2 regions of the Paenibacillus sp. FSL R5-0701 genome follow, and region 1 is predicted to be linked to the other one. Evidence: riboswitches for the same ligand, from Rfam matches in the RefSeq annotation. Region 1 holds a riboswitch; the other holds the start of a gene.
What was found. A riboswitch is a leader RNA that binds a small molecule or an ion and turns the genes downstream of it on or off. The one in region 1 is predicted to bind thiamine pyrophosphate.
Positions count from the first base shown of each region.

Region 2: another riboswitch for thiamine pyrophosphate. It lies ahead of thiC (phosphomethylpyrimidine synthase ThiC); the one in region 1 lies ahead of MKZ13_RS18100 (thiamine phosphate synthase).

Region 1 is NZ_CP150230.1:4,109,476-4,122,111, reverse strand. It holds gene MKZ13_RS18125 (hypothetical protein) at 1-438, shown strand, start outside; gene MKZ13_RS18120 (hypothetical protein) at 455-853, shown strand; gene MKZ13_RS18115 (hypothetical protein) at 850-1,401, shown strand; gene MKZ13_RS18110 (hypothetical protein) at 1,388-2,371, shown strand; gene MKZ13_RS18105 (ABC-F family ATP-binding cassette domain-containing protein) at 2,509-4,059, shown strand; TPP riboswitch at 4,136-4,245, shown strand; gene MKZ13_RS18100 (thiamine phosphate synthase) at 4,471-5,139, shown strand; gene thiO (glycine oxidase ThiO) at 5,156-6,328, shown strand; gene thiS (sulfur carrier protein ThiS) at 6,325-6,528, shown strand; gene MKZ13_RS18085 (thiazole synthase) at 6,531-7,298, shown strand; gene MKZ13_RS18080 (ThiF family adenylyltransferase) at 7,295-8,344, shown strand; gene MKZ13_RS18075 (response regulator transcription factor) at 8,464-9,168, shown strand; gene MKZ13_RS18070 (C40 family peptidase) at 9,279-9,779, opposite strand; gene MKZ13_RS18065 (thiamine diphosphokinase) at 10,077-10,718, opposite strand; gene MKZ13_RS18060 (trimeric intracellular cation channel family protein) at 10,901-11,602, shown strand; gene MKZ13_RS18055 (low molecular weight protein-tyrosine-phosphatase) at 11,604-12,074, shown strand; gene MKZ13_RS18050 (alpha/beta hydrolase-fold protein) at 12,240-12,636, opposite strand, start outside.
Region 2 is NZ_CP150230.1:693,612-706,247, forward strand. It holds gene queG (tRNA epoxyqueuosine(34) reductase QueG) at 1-1,588, shown strand, start outside; gene MKZ13_RS03285 (HD domain-containing phosphohydrolase) at 1,604-2,635, shown strand; gene MKZ13_RS03290 (YneF family protein) at 2,802-3,065, shown strand; gene folE (GTP cyclohydrolase I FolE) at 3,298-3,891, shown strand; gene MKZ13_RS03300 (lipoate--protein ligase family protein) at 4,083-4,937, shown strand; gene MKZ13_RS03305 (hypothetical protein) at 5,008-5,232, shown strand; gene MKZ13_RS03310 (Fe-Mn family superoxide dismutase) at 5,380-6,660, opposite strand; gene MKZ13_RS03315 (alpha/beta hydrolase) at 6,813-7,838, opposite strand; gene MKZ13_RS03320 (IclR family transcriptional regulator) at 8,198-8,941, shown strand; TPP riboswitch at 9,090-9,203, shown strand; gene thiC (phosphomethylpyrimidine synthase ThiC) at 9,626-11,410, shown strand; gene MKZ13_RS03330 (hypothetical protein) at 11,794-12,480, opposite strand.

The DNA.
Region 1 (12,636 bases):
ACTATCGCTTTGATCACAATTGTAGTTCTGTTGTTTATTTCAGCTCAGGAGGCAACCAAGACGGCCCAGAACAATTTTGCTGATATCCAAACCGAGTTGTCCCAGGCTGCATTTACAGTATATGACGGAACAACTATCAGTGGATCACAGGTAACCAATGCGCTGCGTAAATATGCGGACAAGGATCAGTTCGGTATTCAAGTCATTACAGGTAAAAATAAAGCGGGTCAATGGTACGGTAATCAATTGAATATTTCACAGGATCTCAATAATGCGGACTACGGCTCGGTTATTGCGCCTGACGATAAAGTGGGGATTATTAACCAGACCATGAGTGAAAAAGACAATCAATATGTCAATCCAAGTGGTAAATTCAAAGCCATTATCGTAAAAGACCGATCCAACGTGGTAAGAGGGCTGATCTTCCAGCAATCCTGACAGGAGTTGGTTTAACATGTCCCGGAATACCCAGCATCTCATGTTGTTTTGTACGGCGGTTGTCCTGTTTGTGACAGCCTGCCTGTACGGGCAACATAATGTTAAGATTTTATCAGCGGCCTTAAACGACAGAGTTCAGACAAAAGCAGGCATGGAAGGCCGGCTGACAACAACACTGCATACCACCAATCCGTATCAGTATAGTGGTGCGGAAGTGTTGCATACCGTAAGACAGATGACAGGCACAGGCATTCCTGTAGAGGTAGATGGAACTTCGTATGTGATCGATCCACTTGTCAGCAAAACAGCGACTATTCCTGTCCAGCTCGATGCCACCTACAGTCCGGAGTTTATACGAAATGAAACTGGAGAACTGCTCAAGATTGTTTTTTGGAAGGAGGCCAGTGTGAATTGATTAATGCCGCATCCAAGCTGCTTGCCGTATTGCTCGCAGTCCTTTTGCTCTATGTGTACCCAGCTGCTGAAACAGCTGATCGGCAGGATGATATAGCACGTATGACGGCTGTTCAGAATGTAACACGTTTTGTTGATGCTGTCCGAACGAAAGGGTATATTTCACCTCGAATGTTGGCTGAGTTTGAGGAGCAACTGGCCCAGACGGGCAATCTGTATGAGGTGTCGATGGAACATTTGCATAAGAAATATGTACCTCACTATACAGACCCGATGGACCGTAACAGTTTTACCGGAACTTACGAGGTAGTTCAGGATGGATATTATGCAGCTCAGATTCGAGAGCGACTATTCCCATCCTCAGGTGTGATACCGGTTGATGATCCTGGCCGAAGATATACGTTGACCACAGGGGATTTTTTCACCGTGACGCTCCAAAATACAAATCGTACACCTTCCATGCTCATTCGTGAATGGTTGAGTGGTACGGCTCAGGCTTCAGCGGTATTTGTAACATACGGAGGTATGGTTCTCAATGAAGATTACTGAGCTGTCCATTGTATTCGTGCTGATCTTCTTCCCGCTCTTCTGGATCATCTCACTCCATACCCAAGATGCCGAAGAGGCTCAATATCTTGGTCAACGATACAGATCTGCACTTCAAACCGCAGTTATGGATGCAGGTGCGGTGATGCATCAGAATGAGAAACAAAATGATGAAGCAGGTTATGATTCAACCAAGTTTGTTAAAGCGGACAAGGAGCTCGCCTTGTTGACATTTACGCAGACGATGGCTTTGAATATGGGGATTCAGAATGATCCCGTTGCTATTCGAAACATGTTTAATTACATTCCTGCCGTGGTTATTCTGGATTATGATGGCTATTATATGTTGTCCACAGAAACAGAGATGACGGGTAACCTTGAAGGTTCTTTCAGGCAAGTATGGAGCCCCAAGAAACCTTATACATATTCAGATTCTAATGGTAACAGTATTAACTTTACACTGGACGACTACGTATATGCCTATGACGCAAACGCAGGGAAATGGATTGAGGGATTTCAAAAAGAACTGGCTTCAACCACACAGATTCCTTTACTTCAGAATACCAGCGTATTTGAGCAAGTTAGACAAAGCCAGATTGTGACTGCTGTGCAGGATGATCTGGCTGATGTGATTAACCGCCATAATGAGTTTGCCAGAAAGAACGGTATTTCCTATACGTTTACGATGCCCCTGATTGCGCAGGAAGATTGGTACAACTCCATTAACGATACAGGGATTATGGCCTTTATCCAAGGTATAGGTGTGGGTGACCAGAAAATCAACAATTACGCAATTGGTGGAGGCAGACTTGTGAAGAAAACGGCCATCGTAGGTGGGGTAGATCCTTTAACGGGTATCAAGTACTACTATCCCTCCACATGTGGTAATGGTTACCGTGCTGAAGAGGTATTCACAGACGCAAGACAAGCAGCTGCACAAGGCTATTTCGAATATAAATGCTCTAATCGGTAGGGAGCCTGTATGACAAAATCATGGAAGAGGTTCCTGAGCTGTTTACATTACTTTCAGAAAAGACGGGACTTGTGCTAGAATAGGGTTTCGGAACAATCACAAAAGTAATGTCTAATAGATAGGAGCTACCTCATCTTATGAGTTTATTGTCAGTAGAGAACGTGAGTCACAATTTTGGAGATCGCACGTTATTTAAAAATGTATCGTTTCGTTTACTTGCCGGAGAGCGCGTAGGACTTGTTGGTGCCAATGGTGTGGGTAAATCCACATTAATGAACATCCTTACCGGTAAATTGCTTAAAGATAGTGGAAAAGTGGAATGGACACCTAAGGTCCGTTATGGATATCTGGATCAGCATACAAAGCTTACGCCAGGCAAAACCATTCGTGACGTTCTTAAGGATGCATTCCTTCCGTTGCTTGAATTGGAAAAAGAAATGATGAATATTACGGACCAGATGGCAGATGCAGATCCAGATAAGCTGGAGCAGTTGCTGGAAGAGATGGGCGATATTCAGGAACAACTGGAACAGGGCGACTTTTATCTGATTGACGTAAAAGTGGAAGAGATGGCCAATGGTCTTGGTTTGTCCGCAATTGGTCTTGATCGAGATGTCGCAGCTCTAAGTGGTGGACAACGTACCAAGGTGCTTCTTGCCAAGCTTCTGCTCGAGAAACCTACAGCTCTTTTGCTGGATGAGCCGACTAACTATCTGGACGTAGAGCATATTGAATGGCTGTCACGTTACCTGAAGGACTACCCGCACGCGTTTCTCTTAATCTCCCATGACACGGAATTCATGAATGAAGTCGTAAATGTCATTTATCATTTGGAATTTGCCAAATTAACGAGATATGCTGCGAACTATAACAAGTTCCTTGAGATGGCTGATATGAATAAAGCCCAGCATATTGATGCATACGAGAAGCAGCAAGAGTACATCAAGAAGCAGGAAGATTTCATTCAGCGTAACAAGGCACGTGCTTCAACTTCAGGTCGAGCGAAGAGCCGGGAGAAGCAGCTGGACAGAATTGAACGTATTGATCGCCCAGATGAAGCGGCCAAACCAACGTTCAAATTCAAGGATGCCCGTGCGAGCAGTAAAACGGTCTTTGAGGGTATTGATTTTGAAATTGGATATACGTATCCTTTGCTGCCCAAAATGACGATGACAATTGAACGTGGTGAAAAAATTGCCATCGTAGGTTGTAATGGTGTGGGTAAATCGACACTGCTGAAAACTATTCTGGGCAAAATATCTCCACTGAGTGGAAAGACCTTCTTGGGAGATTATCTCGAAACGGCCTATTTTGAACAGGAAGTTCGTGCTGGGAATATCACGCCGATTGAGGATGTTTGGAATGAGTTTTCACATTTGACCCAGAATGAGGTCCGGGGTCATCTCGCACGCTGTGGGTTGAAAAATGAGCACATTACCCGTCCGCTTAACATGCTGAGTGGTGGAGAGCAAGCCAAGGTTCGTTTATGCAAACTCTTGATGCGTGAAAGCAACTGGATTTTATTCGATGAGCCGACAAACCATCTCGATGTCACAGCCAAAGCGGAGTTGCAGCGTGCTTTGCAAGAATTCAAGGGAACGGTGTTACTGGTATCTCATGAACCTGATTTCTACGAGGGTTGGGTCACCAAAACATGGAATGTAGAAGAATGGTCTGAGACAAACTAGGGCGATTCAAGACAATGTTTAACAGAAATGACGGTGACAAAAAAACCCGTCTATGGTAACATAGGCTACAACTTCATATGAACACTAGGGGGGCCGCACGATGCGGCTGAGATGGAAGAATGCGATTCCGGACCCTTTGCACCTGATCTGGATCATACCAGCGTAGGGAAGTGGCGAGCGCGTTTCAGTGAATGACGTGAGCAAACGGCAATTCAAAGGATTTCAACCGTCTGCTTAACGAATTGAAACATGCAGTTGCGTGTATAACGTTATGGCTATAGGGTCTATAGCTTTATTGCACGAAATGAACTGTATGTATCAGTCAGTCATCTGGTTCTATAATTAATACGCAGCCACTCCCCTACGGGAGTGGCTTTTTTGTGTTTTCATAGCATTCACGTCTGGAAGGAGATGAACAGTACGGTAATTTCTCATGAACATGTTCAAGAATCATTTGAATTGCATGTTGTATCTACGGGTACAGGGGATCAAGCATCTTTTGTAAAAGCTGCAAAGGACGTTTGGCCTTTGGTGGACTATATTCACATACGAGAAAAACAACTCACATGGCAAGACAAGATCGGTTGGGCTGAAAGTCTGCGTAACGTTGGTGTTCCATCTTGTCGCATCGTTATCAATGGCTCAGAACTGCCACCACAGAATGACATCTATGGCGGTGTACACTGGGGGCAAGATGTGATACGTAACTACAACCCTGCTGTTATAAGCAATGTGCAGCGACTTCGTCTGGGTGTATCTGTTCATTCACTCGATGAGGCAAAAATCGCTGAAGAACGGGGAGCCGATTACCTATTCTTCGGGCATGTCTTCTCAACCAACAGTAAGCCTGATCTTGAACCAAGAGGATTATATGCTCTGGCTGAAGTGTGCTCCGGTGTCTCCATTCCTGTCATGGCGATCGGTGGCATCGAACCGGGAAACATTCACGCTATTCGCTCTGCAGGCGCTCAGGGAGTTGCTGTGATCTCGAATGTCTGGGCGAGCGATTCCCCGGATCAGGCGGCTGCATCGTTAAGGCAGGCTATCGTTGGCGTTGGTACAGAAAGTTTGAGCCGCTAATCAAGGAGATGAGCTGATGAAGAAGATCATTACTGATAGACCGGATAAGGTTCATGCAGAAACGATTATTGTAGGCGGAGGGGTTGTTGGTTGTGCCATTGCATATGAACTTGCTTCCCGTGGACAGGATGTGCTGTTGCTGGAGCGTTCGGCGATTGCAGGAGGCACTTCTTGCGCGGCGGCTGGAATGCTGGCGGCCGACAGTGAGGATTTTGCTCATCCTTTGATGGCTAAGCTTGCCAGGCAGAGTAGACAGTTACTTACCGAGCAACAGATGCTAATGGCTACACTCAGTGAGGTAGAGACTGGTCTGCAACGCCAGGGATTCCTAACTCCTTTTCGTTCATACAGTGAATTAAGTAGTTATAAGGACAATCGGAAGTCTGCGTTGTCTACTTCTGCTGATGAGGTGTGGTGGGATCGTTCCATTGTGCAGCAGGAGGCATCATGGCTTAACAGAGATACGTATGGAGCCTATTACAGACCTTACGAGAGTGAAATTCTCCCACTCCACCTAACGAAGGCATACGCCGAATCCGCTCAAGCAATGGGAGCACGGGTTATGGAGGACATACAGGATATACGTGTGCAAGCAAACGAACACGGTGTGCAGGGAATCACCACATCGATCGGTGAGATGAGATGCAAACATGTCATTATAGCGGCTGGATTACAGAGTGAAGAGTTGATGAGACATGTGAATCTGAGCTTGCCTGTGTGGTCGGTAAAAGGTGAAATAGCCGCCGTTCAGTTCTCAGAAGAACATGCAGGGTACAGACCTGACAGAACGGTGTATGCAGAGGATATCTATATTGTTCCCAAAGCCAATGGCGAAGTTTGGCTCGGGGCAACCAGTCTGCCAGGAAGAGCGGATTTGAACGTTTCTGTACAGGGTGTTCAGAAGCTGCTAACAGCGGCTACCCACTGGGTGCCGGGGATGAAAGAAGCACAATTTATACGAGCGTGGGCAGGCGTAAGACCGGCAACACCCGATGGGCTGCCTTATATAGGTGCTTGCAAGAGTATACCCGGGCTGTTCGCCGCCTTTGGGCATTACCGCAACGGTATCTTGCTTAGTGCGATAACAGGCAGGCTTATCGCGGAGTTGGTCGCTGGCAAAAGCTCAGAAGAACTCGGAATTGAGGCGCTGAGCCCTGAGCGATTGAACAGAAAGGGAGTGGTGCAGTGAATATCATCGTTAATGGTCAACGGATGGAGATTGAAGACAGATTGAATCGTGTGGATAAATTGCTCCAATCTTTTGACCTGCAAGTTAAGACTGTAGTTGTTGAGCTGAACAGGCATATCTTAACGCGTGAACACCATGAGTCAACAACATTAAGAGAAGGCGATCGAATTGAGATTGTACATTTTGTAGGAGGCGGTTGATGATGTTGAACATTGGTAAATATACGTTTGAGTCCAGATTGTTGCTCGGAACAGGCAAGTTTTCGGATCTGGAAGTGCAAAGTCAGGCTGTGGAAGCATCTGAAACGGAAGTTTTAACCTTTGCTGTTCGTCGTCTGAATCTGGAGGAACGCAACCAGAAGCATTTCCTGGATACGTTGGATCTGGACAAATACACTCTTCTTCCGAATACGGCTGGGGCTTCCACTGCGGAAGAGGCGGTGCGAATTGCCGAGCTTGCGCGGGCTTCAGGACTTTGTGATATGATAAAAGTCGAAGTCATAGGAGATGGAATGACGTTACTCCCAGATCCGATTGAAACGTACAATGCTTGCGAAATTTTGCTTGAAAAGGGCTTCACGGTATTGCCTTATATTTCGGATGATGTCATTCTGGCCAAAAGGCTGCAATTGCTTGGCGTACATGCTGTAATGCCTGGCGCTTCTCCCATCGGAGCTGGCAGAGGCATCATCAATCCCTATAACCTTGAGATCATCATTGAGCAGGCCGTTGTACCTGTGATTGTGGATGCAGGGTTGCGCTCCCCAAAAGATGCTGCTTATGCGATGGAACTTGGTGCAGATGGCGTATTGTTAAATACAGCCGTATCCGGATCAGGGGATCCAGTGAGCATGGCTAAAGCGATGCGATTGGGGGTAGAAGCGGGTAGATTGGCATATGAGGCAGGCATGATTCCCGTAAAGCGTTATGCAGCAGCCAGTAGTCCGGTGGAAGGAATGGTTCATACATGACAGATCAAGTAACATCTTTCGAGCAGGCCGATCGTTATTCCAGACAGGAACGGTACGCGCCACTTGGTAAGGAAGGCCAGGCCAGATTAAAGGGCAGCAGAGTTTTAATTGTAGGCGCTGGCGCACTTGGAACAGGAATTGCAGAAACGTTAGTTCGTTCAGGAGTCGGACACTTAACGATTGTGGATCGTGATTATGTGGAGTGGAGTAACCTGCAGCGGCAGCAATTATATGTAGAACAGGACGCGCTTGAGCGGATACCGAAGGCAATGGCGGCGGAAAAACGTTTATCTGCCATTAATTCCACGGTTCATGTGGAAGGGAAAGTGTTGGACGTCAGAGTAGATGAGTTGGAAGAACTCGTTCAGCATACAGACTTGATCATGGATGCAACGGATAACTTTGATACCCGACTACTTATTAATGATATGGCACAGAAGCACGGTATTCCCTGGATTTATGGTGGATGCGTAGGTAGTTATGGTATTACCTATACGTTTATGCCCGGAGATACGCCATGTTTAAATTGTTTGCTGGGTGAAGTCCCTCTGGGTGGAGATACCTGTGATACGTCTGGCATCATACCTCAAGCCGTACAGATGGTAACGGCGAATCAGACCGCAGAAGCGATGAAGTTACTTAGTGGCAATGCAAATGCATTGAGACGTAAGTTATTGTCATTTGACGTGTGGAGGAACGAATACATATCCATCAATGTGGATGGTGCGAAAAAGCAAGACTGTCCTTCCTGCGGTACTTCGGCAACGTATCCATATCTTTCTGCGTCCAATCTGGAGAAAACAGATGTGTTGTGTGGCAGGGATACCGTTCAGATCCGACCTGCAAGGCGCATGAATCTGGATCTTCAACATACAGCGGAACGTCTGGATAGACTTCAAGAAGGAAAAGTGGAATCCAATCCGTTTCTGGTTTCTTTTACAACAGGAGTCCATAGAATGGTTATTTTCCAAGATGGACGTGTCCTCGTACACGGAACAAAAGACACAGCTGAAGCGCGTACGCTCGTCCATCGCTACTTTGGTTAAAGCAAGAAAGAAGCAAAGTCTGTTCCCTTAAGGGAATGGACTTTTTCATTTTACGGCATGCTATCTGTACCAACCATTGCTGCGAGCAGTGGGGATAGAGACAGGCCGGGTGAAAAAGAGTGAAAACAGCCATTTTGCTGATTGGAGCAGGAGAGCAGGTCAGCCTTATTCAGGATGTTTTATGTAGCGAAGGGTATGAGGTGCAACGAATGGAGTGGTCCGAACTAAACCAATCCGTCGAGCCTTCGTTGCTGCATATTAACCTGATCATCCTGGTAGACGAGGAAGAGGGGAATGAACATTGTGGCCAGGATCAGAAATTAGAGTTAAAACAGTGGATAGATAAAGGTCATGTTATACCTCTACTCGTTATCACTTCTAATGCATCTCCTCAGTTCATCGTGGAATGGCTGGATTACGGAGCTAATGACGTGATGGAGGAACCTATCCACTTGACCGTGATGCTTGCCAGAATACGAAATTTATTGCGTGTTTTTGCGAATGCAACACCAGAGGGTGAGGAAGTAATTGTAGTTCATGATCTTAAAGTCAATTTGCGTTCAAGACGGGTAAATCGTGCGGGTGAATACCTGACATTAACGCCAAAAGAATACGAATTGCTGGAATATTTGGCTCTGCATGTGAATGAAGCATGTACCCGGAGTGATATTTTGCGGGAAGTATGGGGATATGAGTATGCGATGGATACCAACGTTGTGGATGTGTATATCAAACATTTGAGGGTTAAGGTAGATAAGGGAAGAAGTGTGAAACTGATTCATACTGTGCGTGGGATCGGTTATATGCTGCATGATAAAAATTAGATTACGAAGTTAGTTCCATGAAACACCAGTTTAGAGTGTGGCAAAAAGAGGGTAAAAATAAAAGACCGGATAGTAACCTCCGGTCCTTACTGATTAGCTATAATGTGATTCTAAAGTACACGACGAGCTTTAACATACGTTCTCTTCCAAGTACCGGAGTTCAGATCAGAAAGGGTTACGCCTGGAGATCCGTACGTATGCAGAATCTTACCATTTCCCGCATAAACGCCTACGTGAGTGACATTGGAGCCGGTAGAACGGCTACCACTGGAGAAGAATACCAGATCTCCGACACGCAGATTAGCTTTAGACACAGCTTTACCTTCTTTGGATTGTTTCACGGAAGTGCGCGGCAAATCTACACCATACTTTTTGAAAATATATTTCATAAAAGAAGAACAGTCAAAAACCTTGGTTGTTGAAGTTGAAGCACCAAATTTATATGGAGTTCCAGTGAATTTTTTGCCATAGTTAACAATTTGTTGACCTTTGGATACAGAAGCAGTTGCTGCCTGTGCAACAGGTGCGTTAGTCATTAGTACAGCTCCAAAACCTAGTGTAGCGCACAACCCGACGGTTACGGCCTTTTGGACAAAGATGTTTGTTTTCATGTTAGTTAGTACCTCCAAAATTCGTTTTCGTTAAGTTGCTAGAGCGAGTATAACAGCTTTGTAACAGCCTAGAAATTGGATAGAGGAGTGTAATCCCTTGCGCCACAATGGTTTGGGTATGTTTATTAAAATATGATTAAAAATGTCAAAAAATTAATCATTGACGGATGAAGAATTAAGATGAAACAACAAAGACCCATTGAATATCAAGGGTCTTTGTTATGTGTGAACCTATTTTCTTCATTGAATCACTGGTTACAAAAACGTAATAAATAATTATGAAGCATACAAATAGATTCAATCTTTGCTCTGAATAATCAGTAATAAGCCACTATCAATAGTGACTGTACCGGAGGAGCCTAATAGCTTGTTGCTTACACCCAAGGATTGTCCCATGCGAATGGTGGCTTGATCTAGCGGATACATAAAACCATCCAGAGTTATTCCTGCAACTTCATGAGTCAAGGGGAGCAGAGAAACATATTTATAGTCACGGTGCTCAACCACAGCTTTGGATGTGGTCAGTGTCATGTAATTGTGCTTGTCCTGAATGGCACAGGAGATATGATGCTGCATCGCGCGAACCATAATATGTACATTGGCGAGTGTGTGATCCATACGTGTACCTGTAGCACCTAACATTAAGATGTGAGAAGGTTCATAATCTAGCGCTGTCTCAAAAGCCATTTCTGTATCAGTAAGATCCTTATGAACAGGGTCACATGTAATGAACCGAATGCTATTATTGCTTACAATGATACATTCCTCTTCAGTAATGGAGTCGAAGTCTCCTACTGCAATGTGAGGCTGAATGCCGTGTTCAATTAAAAATAATGCACCACGATCGGCCGCGATGATCATATCATCTTCTCGTATTTCCTGAAGTAATTCTACAGATAAGTTTCCGCCTGTAAAAATAACCACTCGTTTCACCGTCATTTTATTTCATCCTTCCTAATTCAGAGCAAAATAGGTCATTGTTCAAATATAATGTTGGAACCTGTACAAATATATTCACCAAACCAGTATAATCCACAAAATGTGGTTGCACAATTTCAGTGCTCGCGGATACAATGGGTAGAGCGACATGGAGATGACTTGAAAAGTGAGGTTTGAACAGGTTGGACTTACACATTTTTGAAGTATTCAGCATTATAGGCACTATCGCATTTGCAATGTCCGGTGCCTTCGTGGCTATGGAAGAGGAGTATGACATTCTGGGTGTACTAGTGCTTGGACTTGTCACGGCATTCGGAGGCGGGATTATCCGGAATGTACTTATAGGTATACCTGTAACGACACTGTGGAGTCAGGGATCACTTATTATGTTAGCCCTAGTATCAGTAGCGATTGCGTTTATATTACCTCTCAAGTGGATTAGTCACTGGAAGCGAACAGAGGCGCTGTTTGATGCAATCGGACTCGCAGCATTTGCAATTCAAGGGGCTCTCTACGCGGCGAACATGGGACATCCTATTAGCGCAGTTATCGTTGCAGCAGTAATGACCGGTATTGGTGGGGGCGTGATTCGTGATGTGCTTGCAGGACGTAAACCGCTTGTATTGCGTGACGAAATCTATGCTGTATGGGCAATGACAGCCGGTTTTGTTATAGGTATGGGTTGGTTAACAACAAATGCCGGATTGTTGCTTTGTTTCGCGGCCGTTGTGTTTTTCCGGATGTGTTCTGTACATTATAAATGGAAACTGCCACGTCGTTCGTTGGTGCCGTCTGAGACCGGGAACGTCAGTCCTCAGCCGGAGAGCATTGTGACACAGCCAACATCGTCGGTACTTCAAGGTACGCTAAGCAAGGGGGATTAATATGATTAATGTTTTGTTTGTATGTCTGGGCAATATATGTAGATCACCAATGGCTGAAGCCGTTCTGCGTCACAAAGTCGTGGAGAAGGGGCTTGAACACCAGATTCGTGTGGACTCTGCGGGTACAGGGGACTGGCATGTTGGTAAACCTCCGCATGAAGGGACTCGAAATTTGCTGGATTCGTACCAGATTTCCTATGCCAATATGGCAGCGAGACAATTCGCCAGCGAAGATTTTACTCAATTTGATTACATTGTATGTATGGATAATTCGAATGCAGATAATGTGCGCAACGTTCCAGGTGGAGCTGAGTCGGACATCATCAAGTTCATGGACATGCTTCCCGAGGAAAAACTCAGAGAAGTACCTGACCCATATTACACAGGCAATTTTGAAGAGGTGTACGAGCTGGTTAACGCAGGCTGCGATGTTCTGTTGAGTAAGATTGAAGCGGAACATTCCTTAGCCTAAAAAGTAAACGAAATTCATGCTCAATTTGTAATTCGACAAAGAAGCAGGATTAGAGCGCTTAAAGCAAGCAGGATATCCTGCTTCTTTTTCAGATTACAATTGTAAGCGGTATCATTAAAATGAAAAACAATAGCGGCATTTCAGCCGCCTGTTAAAGTGGTCCTTTTATCTTTCCTGGAGAAAATAAAGTAATGCTTCGGGCAATTCCTTCTGCCAAAAACCCCATTGGTGTTTTCCGTCTTTCTCCTGGTAGGAGACGAGGGCACCACGTTTTTCCAGCAATTCTCGAGTATCCCGGTTTAATTGAACAAAATTATACGTACCCGTGTCTGCCTCAAAATCAGTCTCCTGCAAACCAACGATCATCCAGATCGAGAGCCAGGACAGATCTTCAGCTGCGGCATAGATTTCCTGTGAAGCAGAGTAGAAGGCGCCAGACATGCTGATCACACGTGTGAACAGATCCGGATATAACAGAGCAAGATGAAGCGAAACACTGCCACCGAGCGAATCTCCGGCAAGAATGCGTTCCTGCGGAGAACGGCGTACAGGATATTTCTCT
Region 2 (12,636 bases), 3.4 Mb from region 1:
ATCGGAGCCTGGTGCATATCGGGGTATTTTTGCCCGTTCGGCTTGGGGCCAGGATTATCATCAGGTCCTGCGTGCAGCGATGGACAAGCTGGTGAACTTTATACGTGAACGTGTACCTGAGGCCATGATCGAAAGCATGGTAGACACCGGAGCACTGGTGGATCGTGCGGTGTCCCAGCGTGCGGGGATTGGTTTTAGCGCCAAAAACTGTGCGATTATATCACCCAAATTCGGTTCATGGATTTTTCTCGGAGAACTGGTAACGAATATTCCTTTTCAACCAGACACACCTGTGACCGAAGACTGCGGTGAATGTACAAAATGTATCGATGCCTGTCCTACAGGAGCATTGGTGGGGCCTGGGCAGTTGAATGCACAGCGTTGTATTTCTTTTGTAACCCAGACGAAAGGGTTCGTGGATGAAGAATTTATGCTGAAAATAGGCAACCGTCTGTACGGTTGTGACACGTGTCAGATTGTCTGTCCGAAGAACCGGGGCAAGAACTGGGATCACCATCCTGAGTTTCATCCCGATCCGGAGATTGTGAAGCCACTCCTGCTGCCGCTACTGGACATTGGTAACCGGGAATTCAAGGAACGTTTCGGTCAGAGTTCCGCCGCTTGGCGGGGCAAGAAGCCGATTCAACGCAACGCCGTTATTGCCCTGGGCAATTTCAAAGACAAAAGTGCTGTACCCAAACTTACAGAAGTACTAAAACGTGATCCGCGCCCCGAGTTGCGGGGAACCGCAGCTTGGGCGTTAAGCAGAATTGGAGGAGAAGACGCCATGAGAGCAATTGGGGAAGCTGCCGCTAACGAACAAGATGGGAACGTACTAAGCATGCTGCAGAAGGCCGAGGAGCGACTGAGTTCGTCCGAGACCTTACCCAAACAGCCACAGGCTGGGCAAGTGAGTGAGAAGCAGCAAGAGGAACAGAATAACGAGAACAAGGCCTTACGTGCGTTACAACAGGATTTGAAAATGGAAGCCGGGATTGAACCGGGTAGTGAGCAGTCTGCACAACCTGCCAAACCGGAAGCCGCAGCGTGGAAACCTTCAGCCGTTACGGGTCTTCATGGCAAGCCCGTATACTACGATGAGATACTGACACCGATTGGTACTCTTACGTTATGCGCGACGGATGAAGGACTGTGTCACATTGATTTTGGCGCCTTCCACGTGCGCGAAGCTCATCTGCAACAATGGGCCCGCATCTGGATTGGCGAGTATCGATATGAGAAGAATGAAGAGAAGCTCAGCGAAGCTGCAAAGCAGTTAAAGGAGTATTTTGCAGGGGAGAGAAAAACGTTCGACTTGCAGCTTGATCGGCTTGGAACACCATTCCAGCTACAAGTATGGCAAGTTCTGTCCGATATATCTTATGGAGAGGCCTCATCACACCAACAGGTTGCGGAAATCATCGGCAGACCCAAGGCTGTTCGTGCAGTTCTGGACGCCATTAGCAAGAATCCGATTCCGATTATTATTCCCTGTCACCGTATCAGTGGTAAAGACGGTACCCTGGTGGGTTATGTAGGCGGTCTGCAAACCAAGGAGCAATTGCTCGCATTGGAGCAGCTATCGTAAGAGCGGGGGACGTTCATGAAGTATGTAAACGTGGAGAGCGTGGAAGCGGGGGAGCTTCTGGGCAAGACGGTATATTCCAGTAACGGCACAGTATTGCTGTCTGCCGGAGTCCAGCTCACCGTATACATGGTCAATACGCTGAAGCGTATTGGCGTGACCATGTTATACATCCAGGATGAAGCGTATAAAGATGTGGATGCAGAAGACATTCTGGATGAAACCACGAAACGGGCAATAATTAACGAAATGAGTGTCACACTCGAATCCATTCGATCCGGGAAAGACTGGAGTCCGAGAAAAGTTGCCCTCAGTATAGAGAAGTTGCTGAATGATGTACTGAACGGGCGTGAAATGCTTGTGCAGCTCACCGATATTCGTACCAAAGACAATGCACAGTATGTTCATGCGATGAATGTATGTTTGTTGTCTTCGGTCATCGGACTGAATATGGGACTCAATTATAATCAACTGAAGGACCTTGCTGTGGGGGCATTATTGCATGATATAGGCAAAGTGGGGGAACCTCCGGGCAGTGGCTCTGCTGCGAATTCTTCGCTGCACCATACATGGCGTGGATTCGAAGTGATTAAGAACAAACGGGAGTTCAGTCTGTTGGTCGCTCATACAGCCCTGCAACATCATGAGCATGTAGATGGTACAGGCATGCCGAGAGGGATCAAGGGGAGTGACATTCATCTGTTTGCGAGAATCGTTAGTGTGGCTAATATCTATGATAATCTCATTAATGGTTTATCCAAGGACAGTTTGATGCCACATGAGGCCTGTGAAGAGATGATGGCGTTGTCTGGTACAAAGCTGGATCGGGACATTCTGATTGAGTTCAACAAGAGTGTATCCGTGTATCCCAATGGTACAGCGGTACGACTGTCCACCAAAGAGACTGGAGTCATTGTGCGTCAACATCGGGGATTGCCCGGCAGACCTGTAATCAGGGTGGCGCGCGGAAGTACGCGTTATTCTCTGGATGTGGTTGAAATCGATCTGGCTCAGCATACAACCGTTTTCATTGAAGCTGTCATGACGTAGCTTGTGTACGGTTCAACTGGAAAATCCGTTTGCTCAAGGCGTGCGGAAATGCTATGATACTTTCAGGAAATCCGGTCTGTGTCAGGCTTGCAACATATGTGTCGAACATCATGAAGTTTACACGGATTATCAGGCTTTTTAGAATGCATACAGAGGTGTCTAAGAGATGGATATTGTTATACCGATTATTACATTGATTGTTGGTCTGGTCGGGGGATTTTTCATCGGGGTGTTCTACTTGCGTAAACAACTTGAGAAAATGCAAAGCAATCCGGACATGCTTCAGAAAATGGCGAAGCAAATGGGCTACAACCTGAATGGCAAGCAAATGCAGCGTGCCCAGCAGATGATGAAGAATCAGCAGCCAGGAGCGAAAATGCCTCAGCCGCAACAGCATCCTGCGCGTAAAAGTTCGGGCCGCCGAAAATAATAGCAGGGAATAACTGCTTAAAGTGCGTGTTCAAAAAGTTGGGTTTTCAGTACCGAGAAGATGGGATGAAGCTAGAAATGGAGTAGCGGAGCGTAGTGAACTACGTGAGCAACGGACATTTCGGCTGAATTTCATATTCGACGTTGATGATGCCGCTAGGCATCCTTCGTAATCAAAAGCGGACTTTTTGAACAACCTCTTACAGTAGTGGTTCGAAAGGAGGCGTTTGGCAGTGGCTGGCGTTAAAGATTATTTGAATTCAAAAGTATCCGACAATCGGGAAAAGATCGAGTATCATGTAGAGCAGATCCTGAAATTGATCGGAGAAGATAGTACACGTGAAGGGCTGCTTGAAACGCCTGCACGTGTGACCCGAATGTATGAAGAAATTTTTGGTGGATATGAAGTAGACCCGCGCGATGTGCTCGGTGTCACGTTTGACGAGAATCACGAAGAACTGGTTATCGTCAAGGATATTGTCTACTACAGTCAATGTGAGCACCATATGGCACCGTTCTTCGGTAAGGTGCACATTGGATATGTACCAAGCGGCAAGATCGTTGGTCTGAGCAAAATGGCTCGGCTGGTCGAAGCCGTAACACGTCGCCTTCAAGTTCAGGAACGTATTACTTCACAGATCGCTGACATTCTGACAGAGGCCGTTGAACCTCATGGAGTTATGGTCGTTGTGGAAGGCGAGCACTTGTGCATGTGTTCCCGCGGCGTGAAGAAACCGGGAAGCAAGACGGTAACGTCTGCTGTACGTGGTTCTTTCCGTGAGAATCCGGCACAACGTGCGGAGTTCTTGTCTTTGGTGAAAGATTAAGGTCAGGTATGTCCACTCGCTGGACAAGCCGGATGAGTAAGTTCCTTTGGTTTTGGAAGCAGCAGTTTCTAGGCCATAGGATATGATATGAATAAGCCGTGTTCCCTGGGGAACCGGCTTATTTACATATGGCATTGTCATTCCTGTATACTGAATACATATGAATTCGTTAAGCCGGAGGTAATGGAACGATGAGTGTACCTTCCCATTCAGATCAACCGGTTCAGCCGGAAAAGGGACTACAGGCAGATCAACAGGCTACATTGCGTCTGCAAATCTGGGAGACACCACTCATGCGACAAGGTAGTAGTGTACTCGAAGCTTTTGCTTGGGAAGAAGTTATGTGCAGGCGGGTTGGGGCAGGGCATCTGCCTGTTGCACATATATGGAGGCACCCAGATGCCTTTGTAGCGGGTCTGCGTGACCGCAGGTTGCCACAGGCTGTAGAAGCGATGGAACGGATAAGAAGCCAAGGGACAGCGGTCTGTGTTCGGCCTTCCGGTGGAGCGGCAGTACCCTTGAATCCAGGGGTAGTTAATGTGTCATTGATTCTGCCTAATCCCGGACATGCCATCAATATTCATGATGATTTCCGGGAGATGGCTTCGATTATTGCCGAGTCGCTAACGCCGTGGTCGAATCAGGCGCAGACAGGCGAGGTTCATGGTGCTTTTTGCCCGGGAGATTATGATGTCAGTGTAGGTGGGCTGAAATTCTGTGGTATTGCCCAGCGCAGGCAGGCAAAGGCATATATCATTACGGCTTTTATCATCGTGGACGGTCAGGGTGATCAATTGGCAGCAGATGTGCGACAATTCTATCAGCATGCAGCAGGCGGGGCGAGTGAAGGATATCCCGATGTTCAGCCCGGCACGATGGCAAGTCTGAAAGAATTGGCAGGTGTACCTTCAGCTGCGGCATATACTGCGGCTTTGGTTCGAACACTGCGCGATCGCTATCCGCAGGCGGAGACCAGCAGGGTGCTTAGCGTTGGCTCTGAAGAAGTACGCCTGACAGCTGAGCAGATGAAGCTGCGCTACGATTAACACTTTTTACTAGGGCTTGGAATTGGTTAATAGAGATGATATGATGTGATTTCGGAAGGAGAGTGTTAGGATGGACACATTGAGATATACGTATTTATATGAGGTTGTATCAACAGGCGAAAAATCCGAGTTCAGCCAAATGGCAACAAGCAAGGAAGAGGCTGCTGCACTGATCGTTGCACGTATAGCCGATCTGGAGTTTACAGATGAGTCTGATATCAAGCTGGGCGATCTGATCTCCATTAGCAAACAGGTTGGCGACAACTATGTGGCGTGCGAGGGCTGTGCTTCTTAAGTGAACATTTAGAAATAGGAAGTCTCTCAAAATACAAGCAAGTCTCTTTTTACAAGAGGCTTGCTTTTTTGTATACACCAAAAGAGATATCGTTCAGTCATTCGGCTGGAGATATCTCTTTTCTCTCTAATCCATCTGACTCCAAGTTTAATAAGGCGGCCACAACAACTTGCGTGTCGTTTCGTAACGCTCAGCCACAGCGGGCCAGTAGACAACGTTCCACCAATCCTCGATATACTTTTTGCGTTCATTCTGATGTTTCAGATAGTAGGCATGTTCCCACACATCCAGTGGCAGAAGCGGTACGATATCGGACTGGGACAGGTTCTGGTGTTTCTCCGCCTGCAAAATCTCCAAACGATGTGCTCTCGGGCTCCAGACAAGCATCGCCCAGCCACTGCCTTCCACCTTGTTCGCGGCTTCCGTGAATTGATTCTTAAACGCTTCATAACTCCCGAAATCTCGCTTGATCTGCTCTGCGAGCATACCGGAAGGTTTACCGCCGCCAGCAGGGTTCATAATTGTCCAGAAGATCGTATGCAGGTAGTGGCCTGCCCCGTTGAAGGCGAGTTCACGTTCCCAATGTTTGATGAGTTCAAAGTTATTCTTTTTTCGCGATTCCGCCAGCTTCTTCTCTGCTACATTTAGTCCGTCCACATAAGATTGATGGTGTTTGTCATGATGGATACGCATCGTCAGCTCATCAATATGTGGCTCCAGCGCATTGTACGCATAGGGAAGGGGAGGCAGTGTGTGTCCTCCAATGGGAACCGGCTTTTCTTTTACATGAGGTGCTGTAGAGCTGGGTGTGGCTTGTGTTGTTCCGATAGAAGGCGGTTGAACGGTTGCGGATTGGATCTGAGCTGATGCGGCAGGTGCATTTACATTCCCCTCTGGAGAAGTTGGAGCTTCTGAAGCTTGGCGATGGATGCTTCCTGGCCCTGACGTATGCAGCGCATTTTCCAGAAAAAGTGATGGCTCCGAATCCGTTTCGCGCAAGATGCCAGGTTGGCCAAGTGTATCCAATACGCCTAGAAAATACTCCGACTCGCGGATAAAATGCAGAATAAGTACTTTGGCAAGCGGAACAGCTTGCACAGCAGCACTTTGCTCCAGAAGAACGTATAGCTGTTTGATGAACTCTCTCGATTGCTGCCGAGCTGCCAACACAAGTTGATCGATACAACGAACGATGTAGGGAGCAGGCGGATGGGTTCCAGGCAATAGTTGTTTTAAAAGCTGATTGGCTACTCGCTCACTGTTTGCAAAGGTAACCTCCCATTCCTCCAGTAGCTTGACGTATGGGGGCTCCAGATCAGGAACCAGGGCACGAATGACGAGTGTATGTTCTTTCTCCTGCTCTTTCCAGAAACGGATTTCCTCCAATGTCCGCAGAGGCAGCAGGTGACCATATCCATACCAGTTCATCTTTATTTTGAACCTCCTTCAGATGAAATTCATTGCATGCAGACCGTCTGTTCATGCGTCCCAAGAGTATATTCCGCGAGCTTGTTGTCCTATGAGTGCAAAAAAAAGAGCCCCTGAGGGCTCTGGAAAAAATTCGGATGATTGGAATTTGGTTATTCTCCACTATTCGTGTTCTGTACATCGTCACTGCTTGTTTTCGTTACATGACTCAGGAAAGTTGAGACACGGCGTAGATATTCCTTCGGATGCTCCCGGAAGATCAACTCATGATGCGCGTCCTGGACAATCCATTCATCGGAGTACGGATTGGTCTGGTTGGCGGCGAGTTGCTCCGCAATTGGATAAGGCGCCTTCTCGTCCTCTGTGCCATGGATGAAGAAAATCGGGAACGGATAATCTTCCTTTTTCACTTCCTGGTATGGAATCTGTTGTAATCCGGTACCATTCAGAACAGGGAACAACAGATTCATGATCTCGAGTGTCGGTTGACGCGGGAGATCGATCTGGTTATGAATGTTGTGGTACAGCGTATCCGGTTCAAGCAGGAACGTACTGTCCAGAATCATCGCATCCACTTCCTGGGTAATCAGTCCGGTTTGAAGCGCTGTACCGGCACCCATGGAGAAACCCCAGACAACCAGTTCCTGCGCACCTCGCTGCTTGGCGAACTGGATGGCACCCAGCAATTGCTGTGACTCAGCTTTGCCACCTGTGGCTACAGCTTTGTTCACCTGTGAGGCGAAGCCATAATCGAACATGACCACGTTGAACCCAAGTTGATGGGCATAGTGTGCCAGGTCATACATGGGTACCCATGTTTCTTCACGATTGGCACCATAGCCGTGACTGAAAATAATCGTTTTGCTTGCAGCATTGTCAGCAGGTATATACCATCCCTGCATCGTCCGGCTGCCATCTGCTGCCGGGAACGTGATGTCTTCGTACTTCATGTTCTTGGCCTGCATTGGATTGGAGAAGACCGGCGCTACCGTTGGATTGGATAATACCCATGCGATGTAACCATGCAGTGCAATAAAACAAAACAGTAGAAAAAATACAACGGAGAGCAGCAACGCTACGATAATATGTTTGAACCGAATCAGCCTCGGTGATAGGGAAGAGGGCAGATCGGACACTTTTGTTTGCAGCGGGGCTTCGCTCTGGGATGTTGGATACATGAATGCCCCTCCTTTGAAGTTCAGTTGAAGATAACAACGACATGAAAAGAGAATTGCGTCGATTTCAGAGCCTGCTTCAGAGCGATATCTTAATGTAATATATCTTTATCGTATGTTCCAATATAGTCAAAGTCAATTGATTGAGGGCATTTGTTACGCAATTGTTATATAGTTCTTAAGATATATGGGTAACATTACCTTAGTGTGTAAATTACAGGGGATTAAGTCTTATAAAAAGGAAAAATTTGCACGTTATACTATTTATATTTTGGCTCTTTTTGGTTTACAGATGAGACCGTTTCTCATATAATTTATGTAACCAAGTTTCATGTGATGAAACATGAGGAGGGCATTATGCCATGGAAGATCGCAAGTTAACCGTCCGGGCTGTGGAACGGGCGCTGGATATATTATTATGTTTTACCACACGCAGTGATCTGGGACTCACCGAAATTGCCAGCCAGATCGGCCTGCACAAAAGTACAGTGCACCGTTTGATGGCTACGCTGGAGGATCGAGGGTTCGTGATCCGCGATGCAGCAACAGAGAAGTACCGACTTGGCATCCGAATCTGGGAGCTGTCAGCTCATATGTCCCGCAGTGATGATCCCGCTATTCTGCTGCTTCCTGCGATGGAGCGACTGAGAGATCGATTGGGGGAGACCGTGAGTCTGTACCTGCGTGATGGCAGTGAACGGATTCGGATTCAGGCTGTGCAAAGTGATCAGGCAATTCGCCGAGTTGCTCCCGTTGGTGTTAGACTGCCGCTGTCTGTGGGTGCTTCCAGCAAAGTCCTGATGGCGTTTGCCACGGACGAGGATCGTGAAGAATTGATGAATGGTCCTGAATGGCCGGTATTTATCGATCCAGCGGTGTATTTGGCGCAAATGGTAGACATTCGGGATAACGGATATGCGACGAGTTATGAGGAACGTGAGCCGGGAGCTGCCGCGGTATCGGTACCGATTATGGATCGCAGAGGCAATATTGCAGCCGCACTCTCGGTCTCAGGGCCTGTCAGCCGACTCTCACAGGAGACATTGCATGAATACGCACCTGTGCTAAAGGAAGCTGCTACGCAGATGGGGCTCATGTTATCCTGATGTTGAGGTAAGGTTTTTCTCCAATTGAGTTGGTGTTCTGGAATATAAAGGTTGTTTTTATGTTCCGGTTGCGCTACTCTGTTATGGACGGCCCAGCGGGGCCAGCATCATTGAATATGAACTGCGGCATGTGTATGCCGCAACTTGTTAACGTTACTGGGGGAGTCCGAACTGTCCGGACTGAGACGGAATCGCATGAGATTCCGGACCCTTTGCACCTGATCTGGATCATACCAGCGTAGGGAAGTAATCGGCGATATGACCACAACCACCACATGATGTGACCCTTGTAGGGCTCCGTTAAGGAGCTGCATAAAGGTGCATTATTGGTGATGGACATTAAAAGTCGGTTCCTTCGGGGACCGGCTTTTTTATATACAGTGAACAGGCGGTATAGCGCGGATTCTATGGGCCTCTTTTTCAATAACCTGCGAAAGTGGGCTTGGATGAATAGAGAATGCACCATAGATCCATGATCTGTGGCAGCCTCCGTCTGTTGTTAACTGTACATGAAAACTGTCTCCCCTGGTCTGGAGTAGGATCGCTCTTTCTTCTCTGCATTGCGCATGATTTGGGACAGGTACGTAAGTGAGCTAATGATGATGCCAACCCAAAACCAAGCGAACGAACAATGAGGAGGAGACAAGCGACATGAGTGCAGGAAATCAAACGGGACAACAAGCGATGGAACAGGAACATACCAGTCATCAGGTGGAAAAGGAAACAGGAGCGGCCGGACGTGTTCAGCCCTTTCCGGGCAGCCGCAAAGTCTACATTCAGGGCTCACGGCCGGACATTGCTGTACCGGAGCGTGAGATAGCCCTTCATGACACGAATACTCCCCAAGGGGTGGAGTATAATGAACCGCTGCGTGTCTACGATACGAGCGGCCCCATGACCGATCCCGCATTTCATGCGGATATCCGTGCAGGTCTGCCATCCCTGCGCACCCGTTGGATCACAGAGCGCCGCGATGTGGAAGCTTATCAGGGCCGTACGGTTAAACCGGAGGATAACGGACTGAAGCCCGGAGGGAAGAGAGCTGGCGCCGAAGAGTACCCCGGATTACGTGGCAAACCAATGCGGGCACAGCCAGGACGCTGTGTGACCCAGATGCACTACGCGAGGCAAGGAGTCATTACGGCAGAGATGGAGTTTGCCGCCATTCGTGAGGGCGTGGAACCGGAATTTGTACGGCAGGAGCTGGCGAGTGGACGGGCCATCCTGCCGTCTAACATCAATCACCCGGAGAGTGAGCCGATGTTGATCGGTCGTCATTTTCATGTGAAGATCAATGCCAACATTGGCAACTCTGCTGTATCTTCTTCCATCGAGGAAGAGGTCGAGAAGATGGCCTGGGCGGTACGCTGGGGATCGGATACCGTAATGGATCTGTCCACAGGCAAAAACATTCATACCACCCGGGAATGGATTATCCGCAATTCACCTGTGCCGATTGGTACGGTACCGCTGTATCAGGCGCTGGAGAAGGTGAATGGCGAAGCGGAAGCGCTGACCTGGGAGTTGTACCGTGACACACTCATTGAGCAGGCAGAGCAGGGCGTGGACTACTTTACGATTCATGCAGGTGTACTGTTGCGATATATCCCGATGACGGCCAAGCGGATGACAGGCATTGTGTCTCGCGGTGGGTCCATTATGGCAGCATGGTGCCTTGCGCATCATCAGGAGAATTTTTTGTACACTCATTTTGAAGAAATCTGCGAGATTATGAAAAGGTATGATGTAGCGTTTTCGCTGGGAGATGGACTCCGTCCAGGCAGTATCTACGATGCCAATGACGAAGCTCAGATGGCGGAACTGGCTACGCTTGGGGAACTGACGCAGATCGCGTGGAAGCATGATGTGCAGGTGATGATCGAAGGTCCAGGGCATGTGCCGATGCATAAGATCAAGGAGAATGTGGACTTGCAGATGGAGATCTGTAAAGAAGCACCGTTCTATACGCTGGGGCCGCTGACGACCGACATTGCCCCGGGTTACGATCACATCACATCCGCCATTGGTGCGGCCATGATTGGCTGGTTTGGCACGTCCATGCTCTGTTATGTTACGCCAAAAGAACATTTGGGCCTGCCCAACAAGGATGATGTGCGGGAAGGGGTCATCGCCTACAAGATCGCAGCTCATGCCGCCGATCTGGCTAAAGGCCATCCGCGTGCTCAGCGCCGCGATGACGCATTGTCCAAGGCACGTTTCGAGTTCCGCTGGCGTGACCAGTTTAACCTGTCACTGGACCCTGAACGTGCGCTGTCCTACCATGATGAGACACTGCCAGCAGAAGGAGCCAAAGAAGCTCATTTCTGCTCGATGTGCGGACCGAAGTTCTGTAGCATGCGCATCACGCAGGACATTCGGGCCTTTGCCGCGGATAAAGGATTGTCCGAGAATGAGGCTGTAGCTGCCGGGATGCAGGAAAAGGCCGAGGAATATCGGACACGTTCCTAGGCGCTGATACAGCGCAAGCTGGGCAGTCTGAAATAGAGATAAAGCCGTTTCTCTCTGTCATTGCAGAGAAGAACGGCTTTTTTTAGTGTTATGTCATGTGTGTATTCTTAACCGTACTCAGCCTTTATCAGAATTAGCTTTGTGACTGTGTGTGGTCCATATTTTATACAGAATTCCTGCGATAACGAATAAAAGAGCGTCACTGAGTTTTGGTGATCCTCCGTATAGAAATGCGGAACAGGAAAAACCTACTATAAACAGTAAAACAATATAGAGGAAACGCATATTAGTTCACCTCGTTAATTTGTGGTGTTACTAAGTAAGTGAGTTCATAGTTGCATAGTTCAGATAGAACCTGTTACTTCACTCCAAATCCGCTACTATTATCGAGCCACGCCTAAATTCTTCTCCAAATACGCCGCAAGCAATGCCAGCGGGCTATGGATTGGAATACCGCGATCTATTGTAACCTGTGCAGCAGCGGGAGCCATAGACAGTTGGGCTGCCACTACCGTTTTACCCGGATAATGCTCAGCAATCTGCTGTAATCCTTCACGTACTGCTTCGAGATACCCTTGCTGATCTCCACGCATAATCAACTCAAATGTCCCAGGGATGCACACCGCATCCGTCTGAGATGTCTTGGCAACGTGTAGTTGCCCATTCTCATCCTCTTGCTGTAATGCCTGATTCACCCGTGCCATCGTTCCTTCAATAGTTGCCGGGTTGGTGAATGCTATTATGTAATCTCCTGGTACTCGCCGCATCTCCTGCAATAACGGATCATCTATGCCGATCACAGGCACAGGGACCTGTGTGGCTTCCTGCTCCAGTACTGTCGCAAAGAGGGTACATGTGACCAGAATGGCATCGGCATGACACTCGGCGATCCATTGGAGCGTCTGGGCTACTTTCTGGTGAATGACGATCTCGGAAAAGTCAGCGTCATGTTTAAGACGGTCCAGACCTGGATCGACGTAATGGACCAATTCAACTTCATAAGGAGCAAGCGTCTCTTCAATTAAGGCGATGTTGGAATAATGAGCGTGAAAACAACCAATGATGATCATGTGCTAAGTCCCCTTTTACAGTTCGTATATGTCATGGATCTTGTAGATATTTAAACCATTATAGAAACACACCTGAGAACTGTACAGCTGTATATTGCTCAACGCCAATAACCGCCCTTCCGCCAAACTGCGGAAAGACGGTTGATAACCGTACTA